Regions from separate parts of the Streptomyces sp. NPDC002643 genome, predicted to be linked through region 2. Evidence: predicted binding sites of a transcription regulator. Region 2 holds the regulator's gene; the other holds the start of a gene.
What was found. The regulator HspR, encoded in region 2, represses chaperone genes until heat shock. The targets are predictions, from matches to a motif close to TTGAGNNNNNNNNNCTCAA.
Positions count from the first base shown of each region.

Region 1: the regulator HspR is predicted to act here: its motif matches at 4,383-4,401, upstream of dnaK (molecular chaperone DnaK).

Region 1 is NZ_JBSFVY010000037.1:24,428-34,835, reverse strand. Features, by position in the region: gene ACWD4G_RS37885 (helix-turn-helix domain-containing protein) at 18-863, shown strand; gene ACWD4G_RS37880 (hypothetical protein) at 871-1,287, opposite strand; gene ACWD4G_RS37875 (helix-turn-helix domain-containing protein) at 1,556-2,419, shown strand; gene dnaK (molecular chaperone DnaK) at 2,456-4,327, opposite strand; gene ACWD4G_RS37865 (OsmC family protein) at 4,557-4,982, opposite strand; gene ACWD4G_RS37860 (alkaline phosphatase family protein) at 5,096-7,156, opposite strand; gene ACWD4G_RS37855 (hypothetical protein) at 7,422-7,859, opposite strand; gene ACWD4G_RS37850 (MBL fold metallo-hydrolase) at 8,002-8,763, shown strand; gene ACWD4G_RS37845 (DedA family protein) at 8,760-9,374, shown strand; gene ACWD4G_RS37840 (aminotransferase class I/II-fold pyridoxal phosphate-dependent enzyme) at 9,471-10,408, opposite strand, start outside.
Region 2 is NZ_JBSFVY010000029.1:22,735-33,142, forward strand. Features, by position in the region: gene ACWD4G_RS34210 (heterodisulfide reductase-related iron-sulfur binding cluster) at 216-2,537, shown strand; gene ACWD4G_RS34215 (NUDIX domain-containing protein) at 2,607-3,113, opposite strand; gene dnaK (molecular chaperone DnaK) at 3,341-5,197, shown strand; gene grpE (nucleotide exchange factor GrpE) at 5,194-5,868, shown strand; gene dnaJ (molecular chaperone DnaJ) at 5,938-7,116, shown strand; gene ACWD4G_RS34235 (heat shock protein transcriptional repressor HspR) at 7,122-7,568, shown strand; gene ACWD4G_RS34240 (PA14 domain-containing protein) at 7,650-10,079, opposite strand; gene ACWD4G_RS34245 (hypothetical protein) at 10,201-10,408, opposite strand, start outside.

The sequences.
Region 1 (10,408 bases), on a different contig from region 2:
TCGGCTACGTTCGACGTATGACCATTGTCCCGTCCACCGCCGCAGGCCGTCCCACCACCCCTCCCGACCGGGGCGTGGGTCCGCTGCTGCGGGCCTGGCGCGAGGAACGACGGTTCAGCCAGCTGGAGTTGGCGCTGCGCGCGGGCTCCTCGGCCCGGCACATCAGCTTCGTCGAGACGGGCCGCGCCCGCCCCAGCGAGGAGATGGTCCTCCGCCTCGCCGACCACCTCGACATCCCCGTCCGCGAGCGCAACGCCCTGCTCCTGGCGGCGGGTTATGCCCCGCACTACCCCCAGACCCCGCTCGACGACCCGGCGCTCGCCACCCTCCGCGAGGGCATGGAACGCCTCATCCAGGGCTACGAGCCCTACCCGGCGCTGGTCGTGGACGCCGCGTACGACGTCCTCGCCGCCAACCAGGGCATCGCCCTCCTCCTCGGCGACCTCCCGGCGTTCCTCCTCTCCCCACCCCTGAACGCGATACGTCTGACGCTCCACCCGGAGGGCCTGGCGCCCCGCATCCGCAACCTCCGTGCCTGGCGCGGGCATCTCCTCCAGCAGATGGAACGCCAGATCGCCCTCCGCCGCTCGGCACGGCTGCGCGCGCTGTACGAGGAGGTCGCGGCGTATCCGCTGCCGCCGGGCCGACCGGACGAGGACCCCTCGGCCGAACCCGACGGCCGGCCGCCCGCGTACTTCGCGCTCCCCCTCCGTATCGAGCACGACGGCCGGGTGCTGTCCTTCGTCTCCTCCATCTCCACGTTCAACACCCCCATGGACGTGACCGTCGCCGAACTGGCCATCGAGACCCTGCTCCCGGCCGACCCGGCGACGGCCAAGTACCTTCACTCGCTGATGACATGACTCCGGCTCAGTCCCGATGCGCTCGTACGGCGATGAACTGGGCCGCCGCGAACCCGGCCACCGTGACCGCCTGGAGCACCGTCCACACCGCGCCCGCCGTGCTCGGCGTCAGCCAGAGCGCGAGGGCGACGAGGCTGAGCACCGTCCAGGCGAGGTTGGCCTCGATCACGGCGTGCACGGCCGGCACCGGCGGGCGCCGGCGCGAGGCCAGCAGGCCCACGGCGGCTGCGTACACGGTGAGGAAGGCGCCGAGCCCGAGCAGCAGGCCGGAGCCGACGCCGAGGAACCGGCCGAGCGGGCCGGAGGCGAGGAGATAGGCGAGCCCGTTCGCGCCGGTGACCACGGCGTCCACGGCCAGGAAGCGACGCAGCATGATCCGGGGGTCGGTGGTCCGGGCGAGAGCGGCGAGCTGGGTTGCGGACATGGCGGATCACCCTCCGTCGAGGTCGGACGAGTCCAGTGGATGGGAGCCGGGTTCCGGGGCGGAGTGCGCCGGCCCGGAACCCGGTGCCCTCACCTTGCCGTGCGCGGCCGGGCACGGTCGATTACCTCGGAGGTCATGGCACCCCGTACTCTGTGGGGTCGTCGTGGCACCCTGTGCCGTGGGAGCGGAACGTTCCGGCCACCCCCATGAGATGTCCACCGGAACATGACAGACTGTTCGCAGACTTCGGCGCGTGGGGAGGCGTGGCGTGAGTGAGCGGCGGGCCGCGCCCACCGTGGGCCAGGTGGTGCTCGGGAAGCGGTTGCAGGAGCTTCGCGAGGCCGCCGGGCTCAAGCGCGAGGAGGCGGCACGGGTCCTACGGGTCGCCCCGGCGACGGTCCGGCGGATGGAGACCGCCGATGTCGCCCTCAAGATCCCCTACGTTCAGGTGCTGCTGACCACGTACGGTGTCGGGGAGCGGGATGTCGCGGAGTTCGTGAAGCTGGCGGAGGACGCGAACAAGCCCGGATGGTGGCAGCGCTTCCATGACATCCTGCCGGACTGGTTCAGCCTGTATGTGAGCCTCGAAGGGGCCGCGAGTCTGATCCGGCAGTACGAGCCGCACTTCGTGCCCGGGATGCTGCAGACCGAGGACTACGCCCGCGCGGTGATGGAGGCCGGAACGGTCGGCCAGATGGGCCCCGAGGCGATCGACCGCCATGTCTCGCTCCGGATGGCGAGACAGAAACTCCTGACGCGGGAGAACCCGCCCCACCTCTGGGTGATCATGGACGAGACGGCCCTTCTCCGTCCGGTCAGCATCCACTCCGAGGTCATGCGCGACCAGATGGACCGGCTGCTGGAAGTCACCGAGAAGGACCACGTCATCCTCCAGGTCGCCGAATTCTCCAACGGCCCGCACCCCGGCACCTACGCCCCCTTCGGCCTCTTCCGCTTCGCCGAGCCCGAACTCCCCGACATGGTCTACACGGAGTACCTCACCGGCGCCCTCTACCTCGACTCCCGCCGCGAGGTCGCCATGCATCTGGAGGTCCTGGACCACATGGCGGCGCACGCGGCCTCCGCCGAGGAGACCAGGGAGATCATCAGGCGCTATCGCGCCAAGTTCTGACGGCCGGACCGAGCCAGGTTCTCACACCCGGTGGTCTCAGCTCTTCTGGTTCTTGTCGTCGTCGACGATCTCCGCGTCCACGACGCCCTCTTCCTCGGCTTCGGCACCGGCGTCGGTGGAGCCGGGGCCCGGGCGGGGTTCCTCGGCCGCACCGGTGGAGGCGCCGGCGTACATGGCCTGGCCCATGCGCTGGCTGACGGAGGCGAGCTTCTCGGTGCCCGCGCGGAGGGCGGCGGTGTCCTCGGGGTTCTCCAGGAGGCCCTTGAGTTCGGACACGGCGGCCTCGACCTCCGACTTGGTGTCGGCCGGGACACGGTCCTCGTTCTCGCGGAGGAACCGCTCGGTCTGGTACACGAGTTGCTCGGCCTGGTTGCGCGTCTCGGCGGCCTCCCGGCGGCGCCGGTCCTCGTCGGCGTACTGCTCGGCCTCCCGCATCATCCGGTCGATGTCGTCCTTGGGGAGCGCGGAGCCGCCGGTCACGGTCATCTTCTGCTCACGGCCGGTGGCCAGGTCCTTCGCGGACACATGCATGATCCCGTTCGCGTCGATGTCGAAGGCCACCTCGATCTGCGGTACGCCCCGGGGCGAGGGCGGCAGTCCGGTGAGGTCGAAGACACCGAGCTTCTTGTTGTACGCGGCGATCTCCCGCTCGCCCTGATACACCTGGATGCCGACCGAGGGCTGGTTGTCGGCGGCGGTCGTGAAGATCTCCGAACGGCGCGTCGGGATCGTCGTGTTGCGCTCGATGAGCTTCGTCATGATGCCGCCCTTGGTCTCGATGCCCAGGGACAGCGGGGTGACGTCGAGGAGGAGTACGTCCTTCACATCGCCCCGGATGACGCCCGCCTGGAGCGCGGCGCCCACGGCCACCACCTCGTCGGGGTTGACGCCCTTGTGCGGGTCCTTGCCGGTGAGTTCCTTGACCAGGTCGGTGACGGCGGGCATCCGGGTCGAGCCGCCGACGAGAATGACGTGGTCGATCGCGGCGAGCTTCACCCCGGCGTCCTTGACGGCCTGGTGGAACGGCGTCCTGCACCGGTCCAGCAGATCGGCGGTCAACTCCTGGAACTGGGCACGCGTCAGCTTCTCGTCCAGGTGGAGCGGGCCCTCGGAGGAGGCGGTGATGTAGGGCAGGTTGATGGTGGTCTCGGAGGAGCTGGACAGCTCGATCTTGGCCTTCTCGGCGGCCTCACGCAGCCGTTGGACGGCCATCTTGTCGTTGCCGAGGTCGATGCCGTGGTTCCCCTTGAACCGTTTGACCAGGTACTCCACGACCCGCTGGTCCCAGTCGTCGCCGCCGAGATGGGTGTCGCCGTTGGTGGCCTTGACCTCGATGACCCCGTCGCCGATCTCCAGGAGCGAGACGTCGAAGGTTCCGCCGCCGAGGTCGAAGACCAGCACGGTCTGCTCCTCGCCCCGGTCGAGTCCGTAGGCGAGGGCGGCGGACGTGGGCTCGTTGATGATCCGCAGGACCTTCAGGCCCGCGATCTCCCCGGCCTCCTTGGTGGCCTGCCGCTGGGCGTCGTCGAAGTAGGCGGGCACGGTGATCACGGCGTCGGTGACGTCCTCGCCGAGGTACGACTCGGCGTCCCGCTTCAGCTTCTGCAGCACCCTCGCCGACAGCTCCTGCGCGCGGAACCGCGTACCGTCCACGGAGCCCTGCTCGGGGAAGCGCCATCCCCCGTCGCCCATGTGCCGCTTGACGGAGCGGGCGGTGCGCTCGACGTTCGTGACCGCCTGCCGCTTGGCGACCTCGCCCACGAGGACCTCGCTGTTCTTGGCGAAGGCCACCACCGAGGGTGTCGTCCGCTGACCCTCCGCGTTCGCGACGACGGTGGGCTCACCGCCTTCCAGTACGGCCACCACAGAGTTCGTCGTCCCGAGATCGATCCCGACCGCGCGTGCCATAGCCGTCCCCTTCCAGCGAGGCCCCACTCCCGTGTCCCTACCTCCAGCACAAAACTTGAGTGGTCCGTTGTCAACGGGGCGAACGGTCGCGCACTGGGGGACGCGCAGGGGCTCACTGGTGGACGAGCGGAGGCTACCCGCGCCCCAAAGGGGCGCGGGGAACTGCGCGACAAGCCACGACGGCGCCGCAGTCAACCCACGACGCCATCGCGCCCCCCTCAGCGGAGCGTCACGCCAGCTTGGCCGAAAGCGTGATCGGCACCGCCTTCAGCGCCTGGCTGACGGGACAGTTCGCCTTGGCGTTCTCCGCGGCGGCGACGAAGCCGTCCTCGTCGAGGCCGGGCACGGTGCCCTCGACGGTGAGGTGGATGCCGGTGATGCCCTCACCCGGCTGGAAGGTGACGTCGGCGGAGGTGACGAGCTTGGTGGGCGGGGTGCCGGCGCCGGCGAGACCGTGCGAGAGGGCCATGGAGAAGCAGCTGGAGTGGGCGCCGGCGATCAGCTCCTCCGGGCTGGTCTTGCCGTTCGCCTGCTCGGCGCGCGACGGCCACGACACCGGCTGCTCACCGATGCCGGAGGAGTCGAAGTGGACGACACCATTGCCCTCAAGCAGGTTGCCTTCCCAGACGGTGTGTGCGGAGCGCGTGGTAGCCACGGTTCTTCCTTTCGCGGGGGTCCCGTTCCAACGGGGGTCGGCCCCCATCCGATCACATTCCGGCCCCCGGTTGGTTCGTGGCTGGTCGCTCCCGCGCGGCGGAGCCGCAAATGTCAGAGCCCCGCGCCCCTTTCAACCCTGTTGGCGTGAGCCCCCAGCGGGACCTGCGGGCCGTTCGATTCCCTCAGCCAGCGCCTCAGTACGCGATGTACCTGTTCGGCGCCGGCCAGTTCCTCGCCGTCCTCGACCGGGGTCGACAGGGCCAGCGGCGACACCAGGAACGCGCGGCTCTGGCAGCCGCCCAGGCCCCCGTGGGAGCCGATCTGTTCCTCGAAGGCCAGGACTTCGCCGTCCTTCGGGTCGTACCAGGAGTTCACCATGATGTCGGCGGTGTGCGGGAAGGTGTGGGTGCGGCGTACGGCGTCGGCGGCGCCGGGGCCGAAGTCGGCCAGGGGGCCGGGGTGTTCGTCGGTCAGGTCGTCGATGGGGATCTCGACGCCGTGCGCGCCCAGGACGACGCCCCCGTGCTCCTCGCTCCGTACGAGGAGGAAGCCGATGCCGGGGTGGTTGGCGAGGGTGGTGAGCAGGGCGGGGTGGCGGGCGTCGATCTCCTCGCGGGTCATCCGGTGCGGGACGTCCGGGAAGGAGACCAGGCCGAGGTTGCCGGAGGCGAGGACGATCGGCTCGGAGCGGCGGGTCGGGCGGTGCTGTTCGGCGCGCTCCTCGACGGGGATGCGCAGGGCGGCGCGTACGGCCGCGCCGGCCTCGGCGCCGCTGTGGGTGCGCCGGGCCTTGCGGGGTACGGGCAGGCCGCAGCCGGCGCGGACCAGGGCGCCGAGGGTCAGACCGTAGCGGCCGAGGAAGGTCTCGCCGGGGCTCTGGCCGTGGTCGGAGAGCAGCACGATGCGGTAGGCGCGCGGGGCGTGTTCGGCGACCTGGGCGATCAACGCGAGGGAGCGGTCGAGGCGTTCGAGGACCTTCTCGGCGTCGCGGCTGCGCGGGCCCGAGTGGTGGGCGACCTCGTCGTACGCCACGAGGTCGGCGTAGATGGCGGCACGCCCGGCGAGCATGTCGCCGATCACCGCGGCGACGACGACATCGCGTTCGACGACGGTCGCGAAGGCCCGGATGAACGGGTAGAGACCGCCGCGACCGACCCGGGGGCGCTGTTTGCGGAGGAGGGCGCGGGTGGACTGGCCGATCTCGCGCAGCGCGTCGGCGACGAAGGACAGGGCGGTGCGGACCGCGTTGGCGGGGTCGGAGAAGTAGGCGAAGTAGCCGGCGCGGGAACGGTTCCGCTTGTCGCGGCGGGCGGCGACGGACAGGACGAGGGCGAGCTGGTCGGCGCCGCCGCTGAAGAGGTTGCCTCGGCTGGCGCCGTCCACGGTGAGCAGGCCGCCGTCGCCGGTGCGGGCCATGGCCCGGCGCTGGAGTTCGGCGGCGCTGGAGGGACGGTTGCAGACCATCACCTCGCGGCTGTCCTTCTCGTACCAGCGGAAGGCGGGGATGTCGTGGTTGGTGCCGTGCAGGATGCCGAGCTGGCTGGCGCCGGTCTGGCTGGACCAGTCGGTGCGCCAGGGGGTGAGCCGGTGGGTGGGGCGGGGGCGGGCCGAGTCGGGGGCCGGGCGGCCGAGCCATGTGGCGAGGGTCGGCATCAGGCCCTTCTCCGTCGCCGCCTCCAGGACGTCATGGCCGACGCCGTCGAGTTGGAGGAAGACGGTGCCGGGGCCGCAGGGGCCGGGGCGGCCGTCCGCGCGCCTGCGGCGGCGGTCGGCCAGCCGGTACAGCCGGCGGCGGTAGGCGTCGTCGTCCCGTACGGCGAGGGCGCCGCCGGTGGCGGAGGCGACGGCGGACATCACGGCGGCGACGACCACGGCGGTCTCGGGGGCGGCCTCGCTCTGGCCGGAGGGGTTGAGCCGTAGGGCGAGGAGCAGCAGGGAGCCGTTGAGGAAGAAGACCAGCAGTCCGAGGACGAGGGCGGGGACCAGCAGCAACGCCCTTACCAGCAGCGGCCACACCAGCGCGGAGAGCAGACCGAAGGCCCCGGCGCCCGCGGCTGCCGTGACGGCGATCTGGGTGGCGCTCTCACCGGTCGCCGACTGCAGCCGGAAGTCGGGCAGCACCCCCGCGAGCACGAGCATGGTCAGCGTGGACACCGCCCACACGGCAAGCATCCGCCAGAACCCGCTGAGCACCCGCCGCCAACCGTCACGACTCACGCCGGCCACCCTCACATCCAGCAGATCCTCCGCCCAGCCTGTCATATGAACGGCCGCCGCCGGGGGGCGCCTGGGGCAGCGCCGGGGGCGCCTGAGGAGCGCCGCCCAGCATGAAAGGGGCGCGGGGAACTGCGCGACCAGCCACGACGGCGCCGCAGACGAACGACGGCATATAGCGGCCCTGCGGCGGAGCCGCATAACGGTGCAGCAAGCGGAGCGCCTAGCGGCCGTCGTACCCCGCCGTAGGCATCGACAGCCGTCGATGAACGCTGGCCTTCATCTGGGCGTCGTACGCCGGTTCGGCGTGATCGACCGTCTCCATGCCGATGCCTCGGCGGACGCACTCGGCGGCGAATTCATCCGCGGAGGCGAGGGCACGCTCAAGAACCCGGCGGCTGGGCGCGACGAAGAGGTCGACGAGGCCGGCGTCGACGTCGGCCCACAGCGCGTCGTGGTCGGTGCGCAGACCGCGTACGAGCAGCTCGCGCGTCACCACATAGCCGCGCTCGGCGGCCCAGCGGGCGCACATGGCGTGCTGGCCACGGGAGTCGACCAGGAACGGGTCGGCCTCCAGCTCCTCCAACGGCGTCAGACTGGCGATGGCCGCGACCCGTACCACGGCACCCCGCCCCGCCTGCCCCGGCCGCTGACGGGGTATCCCCGCACAGCCCGACCGGGAGGCATCACCCTCGTCACGCTTGTCCCCCACGGCGTCCCCCTCACCTCCGAGTCCAGGACCTGGCCGGAGACCCTACTCCAGCCCGTAGGCTCGGGGGAGTAGCGCGAGGGAGGCGAACGGAGTGCCGGTGGAGATCACCTGGTGGGGTCATGCCACCTGCACCGTCGAGGACTCGGGCACACGCGTGCTCACCGATCCGCTCTTCGCGCGCCGGCTCGCGCACCTGCGCAGACGCCGGGGCGCACCACCCCCGCCCGAGGCGGCCGTCGCGGATGTCGCCCTGGTGTCCCATCTGCACGCCGACCATCTGCATGTGCCCTCCCTCGCCCGGCTCGCCCCGGGCACCCGGCTGCTGGTGCCGAGCGGTGCGCCGCGCCAGGTGCCGGGGCTGCGCAGGCTCGCCCATCTCGACCTCACCGAGGTGACGCCCGGCACCAAGGTCAGGGTCGGTGACCTGGTCGTACGCGTGGTTCCTGCCCATCACGACGGGCGGCGGCTACCGGTCGGGCCGCACCGTTCGCCGGCGCTCGGCTATGTCATCGAGGGCGTCGCGCGGACGTACTTCGCGGGGGACACCGGGCTGTTCGAGTCGATGGCCAAGGAGGTCGGGCCGGTCGATGTGGCGCTGCTGCCGGTCGGCGGGTGGGGGCCGTACCTCGGTGAGGGGCATCTGGACGCGGGACGCGCGGCGGAGGCGCTCGCGCGGCTCGCGCCCCGGAGCGCTGTGCCGGTGCATTACGGCACATACTGGCCGATCGGCCTGGACGCCGTGCGCCCCCATGAATTCCATGCGCCGGGCGAGGAGTTCGTACGCCTGGCGGCCACCCGTGCGCCCGATGTGGTCGTGCATCGGCTGGGGCACGGGGAGAGCGTGCGGCCGTGATCATTCTGTCCGCGGCGAGTACGCCGCTGCCGCACGAGTCGACTCAGCAGGCGATCGGGTATCCGACGCTGTTCCTGCTGGTGTTGATCGGGGCGTTGGTGCCGGTGGTGCCGACCGGGGCGCTGGTCAGTTCGGCGGCGGTGGTGGCGTTCCACCAGACCGCGCCGTTCTCGCTGCTGCTGGTGTTCGTGGTGGCGTCCGCCGCCGCGTTCCTCGGGGACGTCGCGCTGTACTGGCTGGGGCGGCGCGGTATGGGGTCGAAGAACGGGTCGCGATGGCTGGGGGCGATCCGGCGGCGGGCACCGGAGGACCGGTTGGCCCAGGCTCAGCAGCGGCTCGACGAACACGGGGTGACCGTGCTCGTGGTGTCCCGGCTGGTGCCGGCCGGGCGGCTGCCGGTGATGCTCGCGTGTCTCCTGGCCGAGATGCCGCTGCGGCGGTTCGCCAGGGGGAACCTCCCGGCGTGCCTCGCCTGGGCCGTGACGTATCAGTTGATCGGCATTCTGGGCGGGTCGTTGTTCGACAAACCGTGGGAGGGCGTGGTCGCGGCGGTCGTGCTGACGGTGTTGATCAGTTTCCTGCCGAGCCTGTGGCGTCGCGCCGTCCGCTGAACGGCGGCCGCGATCAGCAGAACCACATGACGCGCTGCTGAAAGTCGTCGCAACGGCGGCGTGCTCGGAGCGGTCCGCCCGGTGGGGCCGCCCTCGTCACCGCAGGTCTTCGAAGGCCGAGCCGAAGGACGTCAACGCGCGTTCCACATGCGGTAGTTCCAGGGGATCGGCAGCGGTGAGGGACTGGGTCCGTTCCTCGTCGGAGGTGCCGAGGAACGGACCGGTGGACAGTCGGACGCGCAGCGCCCCGAGGTCGTCGCCGAAGCGGTGCCCGCCCGGGGCTGGAACGCCGAGCCGTTCGGTCAGGAAGTCCTCCAACTCCTGGGAGTCGCCGACCCCGTGCCCGGCGAGCGCCGAACGCAGCGGGGACAGGTCCGCGTACAGATGCCGACCGGCGCGCGGCGGCAGGGCGAGCGCCCCGGCGGCCACCACGGCGCGCTGTGCGGCGGCGGCGAGACGGGCGTGCAGTCGTACGGTCGCGGTGAGTCGTTCGGTGACCTCGGCGGGCTCGCCGAGCGCGTACAGGGCCGCCGCCGCGACCGGGGTGGCGACGCGGGCGCCGAGCGCGGTGAGGACGTCGAGGACCCGGGCGCGCAGGCCCGCGCCGTCGCCGTCGGCGGGGAAGCGGGCGACGGCGGCGGGCCAGCCGGGCGGCAGGAAGGGGCCGGCCAGATCGGTGACGACGGTGACCCGGTCGGGGAGCATCTCGGCGGGGCTGAGCAGCACGGTGTCGTGCGGGTCGTGCACGGTGTCGCGCCAGGTCTCGTCGCTGACCAGATGCAGCCCCTCCCCCGCGGCCGCCTCCACGGTCTCGTGCACGAGTTCGGGCGGGGCGACGGTGGCGGTCGGGTCGTCGGCGACGCACAGCACGAGCAGCCGGGGGTCGCCGCCCTCGTCCCGGATACGGCGCACGGTCTCCAGCAGCTGGTACGGGTCCGGGACGCCCCCACACTCGGCGGGTGTGCCCACATGGAAGACGGTTCTGCCGAGCGCCCGCGCCTCCGGTTCCCACCAGGCGGCGCAAGGCCTCGGCA
Region 2 (10,408 bases):
CTGCTCGGGGCCCCGGCGGTCTTCTCCGGGCCCCTCGGCGGTCTACTCAGGCAACCCTCAGCGACGCAGATCACCGCGACCCTGGCTACAGTGCGGACACAGATGCGGGTAGTCTCAGAGAACTGCATAAGTTACCGCTTAGTAATTTCGCTTGAGCCGGGCTCGACGTCGTTCGGGCTTCGCTCGAAAGACCTCGCAGGCCCGAGGAGCCCTCCATGCAACTCGCCGCGATCATCGTGTCGCTGGTTCTGACCGTGGTCGGCGTTGCGCTGCTCGCACGCGCCATCGGCCAGTTCGTCCGGTACTTCAAACTCGGCCAGCCGGTCCCGGCCGGCAGCCGGAACGACAACCCCTACGCGCGCAGCGTGACGCTGGTGCGGGAGTTCCTCGGCCACACCCGGATGAACCGGTGGGGCATCGTCGGCGTCGCCCACTGGTTCGTGGCCGTCGGCTTCCTGACCCTGCCGCCGACCCTCGCCCAGGCGTTCGGGCAGCTCTTCCAGGCCGACTGGACCCTGCCGGTCATCGGCGGGTTCCTGCCGTTCGAGATGTACATCGAGTTCATCGGCGTGATGACGATCCTGGGCATCGCCGTGCTCATGGTCATCCGGCTGCTGAGCCTGCCCTCGCGGGCCGGCCGCAAGTCCCGCTTCGCGGGCTCCAAGTCCGGTCAGGCGTACTTCGTCGAGTACGTCATCCTCACCATCGGCCTCGCGATCTACGTGCTGCGCGGCCTGGAGGGCGCGATCCACCACGTGGAGCACTACGAGGCCGCGTACTTCGCCTCGTACCCGCTGGTCCTGGCCTTCAAGGGGCTGAGCGTCCCCACTCTCCAGACCCTGGTCTACTTCACCGCGATGGTGAAGATCAGCACCTCGTTCATCTGGATGATCGTCGTCTCGCTCAACACCAACATGGGTGTGGCCTGGCACCGCTTCCTGGCCTTCCCGAACATCTGGTTCAAGCGCGACGCCACCGGTGGGACCGCCCTCGGCGCGCTCCAGCCCATGACCTCCGGCGGCAAGCCGATCGACTTCACCGACCCCGGTGACGACGACGTCTTCGGTGTCTCCCAGGTCGAGCAGTTCTCCTGGAAGGGCCTGCTGGACTTCTCCACCTGCACCGAGTGCGGTCGCTGCCAGTCGCAGTGCCCCGCCTGGAACACGGGCAAGCCGCTCTCCCCGAAGCTGCTGATCATGTCCCTGCGGGACCACGCGCACGCCAAGGCGCCCTATCTGCTCGCGGGTGGCGGCAAGACCATGGAGGGCGAGGAGAAGGCGTCCGAGGAGCAGCTCAAGGACGTCCCCGCGGCCGCCCTCGCGGAGGCCGAGCGTCCGCTGATCGGCACCGTCGAGGCTGCGTCTGACAGCGGCTTCGCCGCGGGCGGCGTCATCGACCCCGACGTCCTGTGGTCCTGCACCACCTGCGGTGCCTGTGTCGAGCAGTGCCCCGTCGACATCGAGCACGTCGACCACATCGTCGACATGCGCCGCTACCAGGTGATGATCGAGTCCGCGTTCCCGTCCGAGGCGGGCACGATGCTCAAGAACCTGGAGAAGAAGGGCAACCCCTGGGGTCTGGCCAAGAAGCAGCGCCTGGAGTGGCTGAAGGAGGTCGAGTTCGAGGTCCCGGTCGTCGGCAAGGACATCGAGGACCTGACCGAGGTCGAGTACCTGTACTGGGTCGGCTGCGCGGGCGCGCTGGAAGACCGCGCGAAGAAGACGACGAAGGCCTTCGCGGAACTCCTCCATATGGCGGGCGTCAAGTTCGCGATCATGGGCGGCGACGAGAAGTGCACCGGTGACTCCGCCCGCCGCCTCGGCAACGAGCCCCTCTTCCAGGAACTCGGCATGGAGAACGTCATGGCGCTGAACATGGCGTTCGGCGAGGAGATGGACGACGACGGCAAGGTGACGGAGGAGTCCCGCAAGCCCAAGTCGGCCAAGAAGATCGTCGCCACCTGCCCGCACTGCCTCAACACCATCGGCAACGAGTACCCGCAGCTCGGCGGCGACTACGAGGTCATCCATCACACCCAGCTGCTCCAGCACCTGGTGGACGAGGGCAAGCTGATCCCGGTGACCCCGGTCGAGGGCATCATCACCTACCACGACCCCTGCTATCTGGGCCGCCACAACAAGATCTACACGCCCCCGCGCGAGATCATGACCGCCGTCCCCGGCCTGCGCCAGCAGGAGATGCACCGCCACAAGGAGCGCGGCTTCTGCTGTGGTGCCGGTGGTGCGCGGATGTGGATGGAGGAGCGGATCGGCAAGCGCATCAACGATGAGCGCGTCGACGAGGCCCTCTCCGTCAACCCGGACATCGTCTCCACCGCCTGCCCGTTCTGCCTGGTCATGCTCACGGACTCCGTGAACGGCAAGAAGAACGAGGGCAAGGCCAAGGAGTCCATCCAGGTCGTCGACGTCGCCCAGCTGCTGCTGGAGTCCGTCAAGACCCCGGTCCCCGACGAGGACGAGCCCCCGGCGGGCGAGTCCGAGACGGAGAACGAGCCGGAGCCGGCCCCGGTGAAGTAACCGCACCCGCCCCGCAAGCCCACCACCGACGCCCCCGCGCTCGCCCCCCGAGCCCGGGGGCGCCGCCGTTCACCGCGCCCGGCACAGGTATCGCTCGTACGCCTCCCGGGCGTCCGGGACGAACTCCGGATGCCGTACGAGATCGCCCAGCCCGGCTTCCGTCACCCAGTCGTGCCAGGCGATCTCCGAGGGGTCGGGCCGTATCGCCTCCGCCTCCGCGACGACGACTTCGTGCAGCCCCAGCCAGTACGGGCTGATCGCCCCCGCGCACCGGAACTTGAGCACGAACCGGGGGTGCCCGCGAACCCCCAGCTCCTCCGCCAGCTCCCGGGCGGCGGCCTCCTCGTACGACTCGCCCACGTCCGTGGCACCGCCGACCATCCAGTTGAACTGCCCCGGGAAGCGCGACATATCGGCGGCGCGGCGATGGACGAGGAACCGCCCGGCCGTGTCCCGGCACACGACCGTCGCTATCCGGTGCAGCCAGCCATGCCGGATCGCATCCCTCCTGTCGACGACGCCCACCACGCCGTCTCCCTCGTCGACCCGCTCGACCGGCTCCCGCAGTTCACCCATGCGCCAACGGTGACAGGAGGCACTGACAATCGGGGCCGAGCGGTCGCGCCGACGCGGGTCAGCGTGCTGCTGGGGCCTCGTCAGGTGTCTCGTCGTCCCAGTTCAGAGGGGTCATGCGGATAAGTAGCAGATAAAAGTTGAGCCCCCTCGACTCAGCTCTGTTGACCCAAATCCAAGGGTCGTGCACACTTGAGTCCGTTCCACTCAAGTCAGCTGGAGGAATTGACATGGCACGTGCGGTCGGCATCGACCTGGGCACGACTAACTCCGTCGTCAGCGTTCTGGAGGGCGGCGAGCCCACCGTCATCACCAACGCCGAGGGCGCCAGGACCACGCCGTCCGTCGTCGCCTTCGCCAAGAACGGTGAGGTGCTCGTCGGCGAGGTCGCCAAGCGCCAGGCGGTCACCAACGTGGACCGGACCATCCGGTCCGTCAAGCGTCACATGGGTACGGACTGGAAGATCGAGCTGGACGGCAAGCCGTTCAACCCGCAGCAGATCTCCGCGTTCATCCTGCAGAAGCTGAAGCGGGACGCGGAGGCCTACCTCGGCGAGAAGGTGACCGACGCGGTCATCACCGTCCCGGCGTACTTCAACGACTCCGAGCGGCAGGCGACGAAGGAAGCCGGTGAGATCGCCGGTCTCAACGTCCTGCGCATCGTCAACGAGCCCACCGCCGCCGCCCTGGCGTACGGCCTCGACAAGGACGACCAGACCATCCTCGTCTTCGACCTCGGTGGCGGCACCTTCGACGTGTCCCTCCTGGAGATCGGCGACGGCGTCGTCGAGGTGAAGGCCACCAACGGTGACAACCACCTCGGTGGTGACGACTGGGACCAGCGCGTCGTCGACTACCTGGTGCAGCAGTTCCGCGCCGGCCACGGCGTGGACCTCGCCAAGGACAAGATGGCGCTCCAGCGGCTCCGCGAGGCCGCCGAGAAGGCCAAGATCGAGCTGTCCTCGTCCACCGAGACCTCGATCAACCTGCCCTACATCACCGCCTCCGCCGAGGGCCCCCTGCACCTCGACGAGAAGCTCACCCGCGCCCAGTTCCAGCAGCTGACGGCCGACCTGCTGGAGCGCTGCAAGACGCCGTTCCACAACGTCATCAAGGACGCCGGGATCGCCCTCTCCGAGATCGACCACGTCGTTCTCGTCGGTGGATCGACGCGTATGCCGGCCGTCGCCGAGCTGGTCAAGGAGCTGACCGGTGGCAAGGAGGCCAACAAGGGTGTGAACCCGGACGAGGTCGTCGCCATCGGCGCCTCGCTCCAGGCCGGTGTGCTGAAGGGTGAGGTCAAGGACGTCCTGCTCCTCGACGTGACCCCGCTGTCCCTCGGTATCGAGACCAAGGGCGGCATCATGACCAAGCTCATCGAGCGGAACACGACGATCCCGACCAAGCGGTCCGAGATCTTCACCACCGCCGAGGACAACCAGCCGTCCGTGCAGATCCAGGTCTACCAGGGCGAGCGCGAGATCGCGGCGTACAACAAGAAGCTCGGGATGTTCGAGCTGACCGGTCTGCCGCCGGCGCCCCGCGGTGTCCCGCAGATCGAGGTGTCCTTCGACATCGACGCCAACGGCATCATGCACGTGACCGCGAAGGACCTGGGCACGGGCAAGGAGCAGAAGATGACCGTCACCGGCGGCTCCTCGCTGCCGAAGGACGAGGTCGACCGGATGCGCCAGGAGGCCGAGCAGTACGCGGAGGAGGACCAGAAGCGTCGCGAGGCCGCCGAGACCCGCAACCAGGGCGAGCAGCTCGTCTACCAGACCGAGAAGTTCCTCAAGGACAACGAGGACAAGGTCCCCGGTGACATCAAGACCGAGGTCGAGGCCGCCGTCGAGGAGCTGAAGGGCACCCTCAAGGGCGAGGACACCACCGAGATCCGCACCGCCACCGAGAAGGTCGCGGCCGTCTCGCAGAAGCTCGGCCAGGCCCTGTACGCCGACGCCCAGGCCGCGCAGGCCGCAGGCGGTCCGGAGGGCGCCGCCGGCGGTGGGGCCAAGGCCGCCGACGACGACGTCGTGGACGCCGAGATCGTCGACGAGGACCGTGACCGCAAGGACGGTGCCGCGTGACGGAGGAGACCCCGGGCTTCGACGAGCAGCAGCCGCAAGGTCAGCCGCAGCAGCCCGACGTCCCCTCCGGCTCCGAGGACGCCGAGCCGAAGGCCGCCCCCCAGGAGGGGGCGGCCCCGGCCGGGGACACGGCGGCGACGGCCCAGGTGGCCGGGCTGACGGCACAGCTGGACCAGGTGCGTACGGCGCTCGGTGAGCGCACGGCGGACCTCCAGCGGCTCCAGGCCGAGTACCAGAACTACCGCCGCCGGGTCGAGCGCGACCGGATCACGGTCCGGGAGATCGCCATCGCGAACCTCCTGACCGAGCTCCTGCCCGTCCTCGACGACGTCGGCCGGGCGCGGGAGCACGGCGAACTCGTCGGCGGCTTCAAGTCGGTCGCCGAATCGCTGGAGACCGTCGCCGCCAAGATGGGCCTGCAGCAGTTCGGCAAGGAGGGCGAGCCCTTCGACCCGACCATCCACGAGGCCCTGATGCACAGTTACGCGCCGGACGTCACGGAGACCACGTGCGTGGCGATCCTCCAGCCGGGGTATCGCATCGGCGAACGCACCATCCGCCCCGCGCGGGTGGCCGTCGCCGAACCCCAGCCGGGGGCGCAGACCGTGAAGGCCGACGAGGGCACCGAGGCGGCCGACGACAAGGAGAGCGGTGGCCCGGAGGAGGGCTGACGCCGACGCCGCGCACGGCAGGCACGGCGAGGTCGCTAAGCGGAACACCGGAAAGGGGGTACGTCGAGGATGAGCACCAAGGACTTCATCGAGAAGGACTACTACAAGGTCCTCGGCGTCCCCAAGGACGCCACCGAGGCCGAGATCAAGAAGGCGTACCGCAAGCTCGCCCGCGAGTTCCACCCGGACGCCAACAAGGGCAACGCCAAGGCGGAGGAGCGCTTCAAGGAGATCTCCGAGGCGAACGACATCCTCGGCGACCCCAAGAAGCGCAAGGAGTACGACGACGCCCGCGCCCTCTTCGGCAACGGCGGCTTCCGCCCCGGGCCCGGAGGCGCGGGCGGCTCCTTCAACTTCGACCTGGGCGACCTCTTCGGAGGCGGGCCCCAGGGCGGCCAGGGACAGGGCGGCTTCGGCGGCGGCCTCGGCGATGTCTTCGGCGGCCTGTTCAACCGGGGCAGCTCCGGTACGACGCGGGTGCAGCCGAGGCGCGGCCAGGACATCGAGTCCGAGGTCACCCTCAGCTTCACCGAGGCCATCGAGGGCGCGACCGTACCGCTGCGGATGTCCTCGCAGTCCCCGTGCAAGGCATGTTCCGGCACCGGCGACGCCAACGGCACCCCCCGGGTGTGCCCGACGTGCGTCGGCACCGGCCAGGTCGCGCGGGGCTCCGGCGGCGGCTTCTCACTGACCGACCCCTGCCCCGACTGCAAGGGCCGGGGCCTGATCGCCGAGAACCCCTGCGACATCTGCAAGGGCTCCGGCCGCGCCAAGTCCTCGCGCACCATGCAGGTCCGTATCCCGGCCGGCGTCTCCGACGGGCAGCGCATCCGGCTGCGCGGCAAGGGCGCCCCCGGCGAGCGGGGCGGCCCGTCCGGCGATCTGTACGTCGTCGTGCATGTCGACCCGCACCCCGTGTTCGGCCGCAAGGACGACAACCTCACGGTGACCGTACCGGTGACGTTCACCGAGGCCGCGCTCGGCGGGGAGGTCAGGGTCCCCACCCTGGGCGGCCCCCCGGTCACCCTGAAACTGCCCCCGGGCACCCCCAACGGCCGTACGATGCGGGCCCGGGGCAAGGGCGCCTTCCGCAAGGACGGCACCCGAGGGGATCTGCTGATCACGGTCGAGGTGAGTGTCCCGAAGGACCTGTCGGGGAAGGCTCGTGACGCGCTTGAGGCGTATCGCGAGGCGACCGCCGGCGAGGACCCGCGGGCGGAGCTGTTCCAGGCCGCGAAGGGAGCATGAGTGTGATGGACGGCCGCCGGAGAAACCCCTACGAGCTGACGGAAGAGACACCGGTGTACGTCATCTCGGTGGCCGCCCAGCTCTCCGGTCTGCATCCGCAGACCCTGCGTCAGTACGACCGTCTCGGCCTGGTCTCCCCCGACCGCACCGCCGGGCGCGGCCGCCGCTACTCGGCCCGCGACATCGAACTGCTCCGCCAGGTGCAGGCGTTGTCGCAGGACGAGGGCATCAACCTGGCCGGCATCAAGCGCATCATCGAGCTGGAGAACCAGGTCGCCGCGCTCCAGGCGAGGGTCGCCGAGATGGAGGCCGCGCTGGACGGCGCCGCCGCGGCGATGCGGCAGCGCGAGGCCGCCGTCCACGCCTCGTACCGCCGCGATCTGGTGCCGTACCAGGATGTGCAGCAGACCAGCGCGTTGGTGGTGTGGCGGCCGAAGAAGGCCAAGGACTGAGCGGAACGAGCAAAGGGAAGGGGCCCGGAGGTTCTGATGAACCTCCGGGCCCCTCCTTCATGCGGTCGTGCGCTCAACCGGTCACAGCCAGGAGTCCCAGATGCCGTAGGCCTCCTGCTCCACGACCTCCTCCTTGCCGGTGGGGTCGATGTAGACGGCCCGGTAGTAGTACAGGCCGAGGCGGTCCTGGTTCACCGTTGTGTCCATGTGGAACCGCGGGTCGTCGACCTTGCCCGTGGCGAACGTGGTCCAGGCGGCGGTGGCCGGGTCCCAGCGCTCCCAGCGGTAGTCCGTGTAGTCGCCGCACGGCATGTCGTAGATCGTCACGCCGCAGCGGACGTACAGCTCGGGGTACTGGTCCTCGATGATCCCGGTACCGGTCCAGCCCGGCGGCAGGGTGTCGGGCAGGGTGACGGCGACCTCGGCGTGGTGGAAGGTCTCGGGACCTTCGTCCAGGTACGTGCGGTCGGTCGCGGCCACGCGGTAGACGTGTTCCTTGCCGTCGGGCAGCGTCGGACAGAGGATCTCGGTGTCGGCGAGGGAGTCACCGCCCCAGCAGTTCTGCTTCCACACCGTCTCCCCGGTCTCCGGGTCGGTGGTGCCCTGCCAGACGTAGTAGGCGATGACGTCGTCGTCGGCCGGCGGGGTCCAGGTGAGCCGGACGCCCAGCGGGATGGTCTCGGCGCTCAGGTCGGTGACCGCGGCGGGGCGCTGGGTGTCGTCGGTGGTCCCGGTGATCGGCTCGCTCGGCTGCGAGCGGTGCCCGAACCGGTCGACGACGACGATCCGGTACTCGTACGTCGTCTCGGAGGCGCCGGTGCCGTCCAGACAGTGCGAGTGGATGACCTGGTCGGCCGTCGCGTAGGCGGGGTCGTTCGCGTCCTTGCTGCTGTACGTGTAGCTGTACGGCGCCTCCAGCGGACCCTCGCCGGTGATCTGCGGGGAGCACTGCGTCACGGTCGTGGACTGCCCGGTCGCCGGGTCCGTGCGGACGATCTCGTACGTCGACAGATGGTCCTCGTCGGCGGCCCACGGGTCGGCGCTGCGCCAGGCCAGGTTCACGCCCTTCTGCCAGACCAGCCGGATGTAGGGCTTGTACGGGGCGATCGCCTCGGGCCGGTCCGCCATCGTCAGGGTGACCTCGGCGGGCGCGGAGGCGTTGCCCTTGGCGTCCAGCGCGCGGACCGCGTACCGGTACGTGTCGGCCGGGGCCAGCTTCTGCAGGGGCACCATATCGGTCGCCGTGGTGGTGGCCGTGTCGAGGGCGTTCTGATAGGCGCCGGTGGCGGGGTCGTACTGGAGCACCTCGTACTTGGCGGCGTCCGTGTCCGCCGTCCACTTCAGATGCGGCACGCCACCCTCGTAGGCGATGCGCAGGTCGGCGGGGGCCGCCGGCGGGACCGTGTCCCAGAGGGTGAAGGTCGTGGCGGCGGAGTACGCCGACCAGTTGCCGGCGGCGTCACGGGCACGGCCCCGGTAGGTGGCCTGGCTGCCGTCGGCCGGCTGGCCGGCATCGCAGAACGGGCCCTTCGTGCCCTCGTACACCTGGGTCCACGCACCCGTGGCGGCGTCCTTGCGCTGCGCCTGGTACAGGACGATGTCGGCCTTGTTCTCGGCCGTCGTGATGAGCTGGGGCCCGGCGAGCTTGTCGTCGGTCGCGCAGACGTCCTGGTCGATGAACGGCGCGGCGGGCGGGGTCTTGTCGACGGTCGTGACCGCCAGGTCCGCCGTGCCGCCCGACTCGTTGCCCGCCTTGTCGTACGCCCGCACCTCATAGGTGTAGATCTGACCGGTCGGCGGCGGGGTGTCGGTGTACGAGGTCGATGTCGTCGAGGCCAGCCGGGTCCAGCTGTCGGCGCCCTTGAGCCGGCGGTAGACGCGGTAGCCGGCGAGGTCCATCTCCTTGTTCTTCGCCCAGGTGACCTTGGCCTTGCGGGTGGCTTTGTCGTATGAGACGGCGGCGCCGGTCGGGGTGAGGGGTTTGGTCTTGTCGATGGTGGCTGAAGTGCGGGGTGTGTAGGTGAACTTGACCTTGGCGGAGCCGGTCCAGTTGACGTAGTCGATGCGGAGGGTGTGTTTGCCCTTGGGGATGGTGAGGTTGATGGTCTTGGAGACGGTCGAGGAGACGTTCTTCCAGAGGTTGATCTTGCGGGCGTTGGTGGTGCCCGGGTCGAGGTAGACGCGGATGCCGTCCAGGGCGGAGGCGGAGAGGGTGAAGGGGCCGCCGGAGCCGAAGTCCCTGGTCACCGTCCAGCGGACGCCGAAGTTGTTGCCGGGCAGGCCGGAGGCCGGGGCGCCGGTCCCCCAGTTCTCGTTGACCGCGGAGTCGCAGTCGGTCTTCTTCGGCGTGCCGGAGAAGGTGGTGTTGGCGAAGAACTGCCGTTTGAAGACGGGGGACGCGCAGCTCGTGGCGGCGCTCGCGGGCGCGGCGGTGACGGCCAACAGGCCGCTCGCGGTGCTGAGTGCGACGGCACCGGCGATCGCGGCGCTCGTGGCTCTGGCCGGGTTCATGGGCTCCTCGGACATGGTCGCGGGCGGCCGGGAGAAGGCCGCCGACGATCATGACTCGTGGAGGGGGCGAATGGTTGTACGAGGGCCGGAGGGGGCGGGGCCCTCTCCTGGTCGGAAAGGGTCAGTGGGTCCAGAAGACGAAGTCGGCGGCGCCCTGGGCGGTGAGCAGCCAGGTGGGTTCGGCGCCGGTGCCGTACGCGGTGGCGAGGGCGTAGCCGAAGGCGGCGTCGAGGGGGGCCGGCTCGGCTCCCTCGGCCCACTCGGCCTCGACGCCGCCGTCGCCCTCGGAGATGAAGTCGCCGAGGTGCTCGGTGCCGTCGCGGTACAGT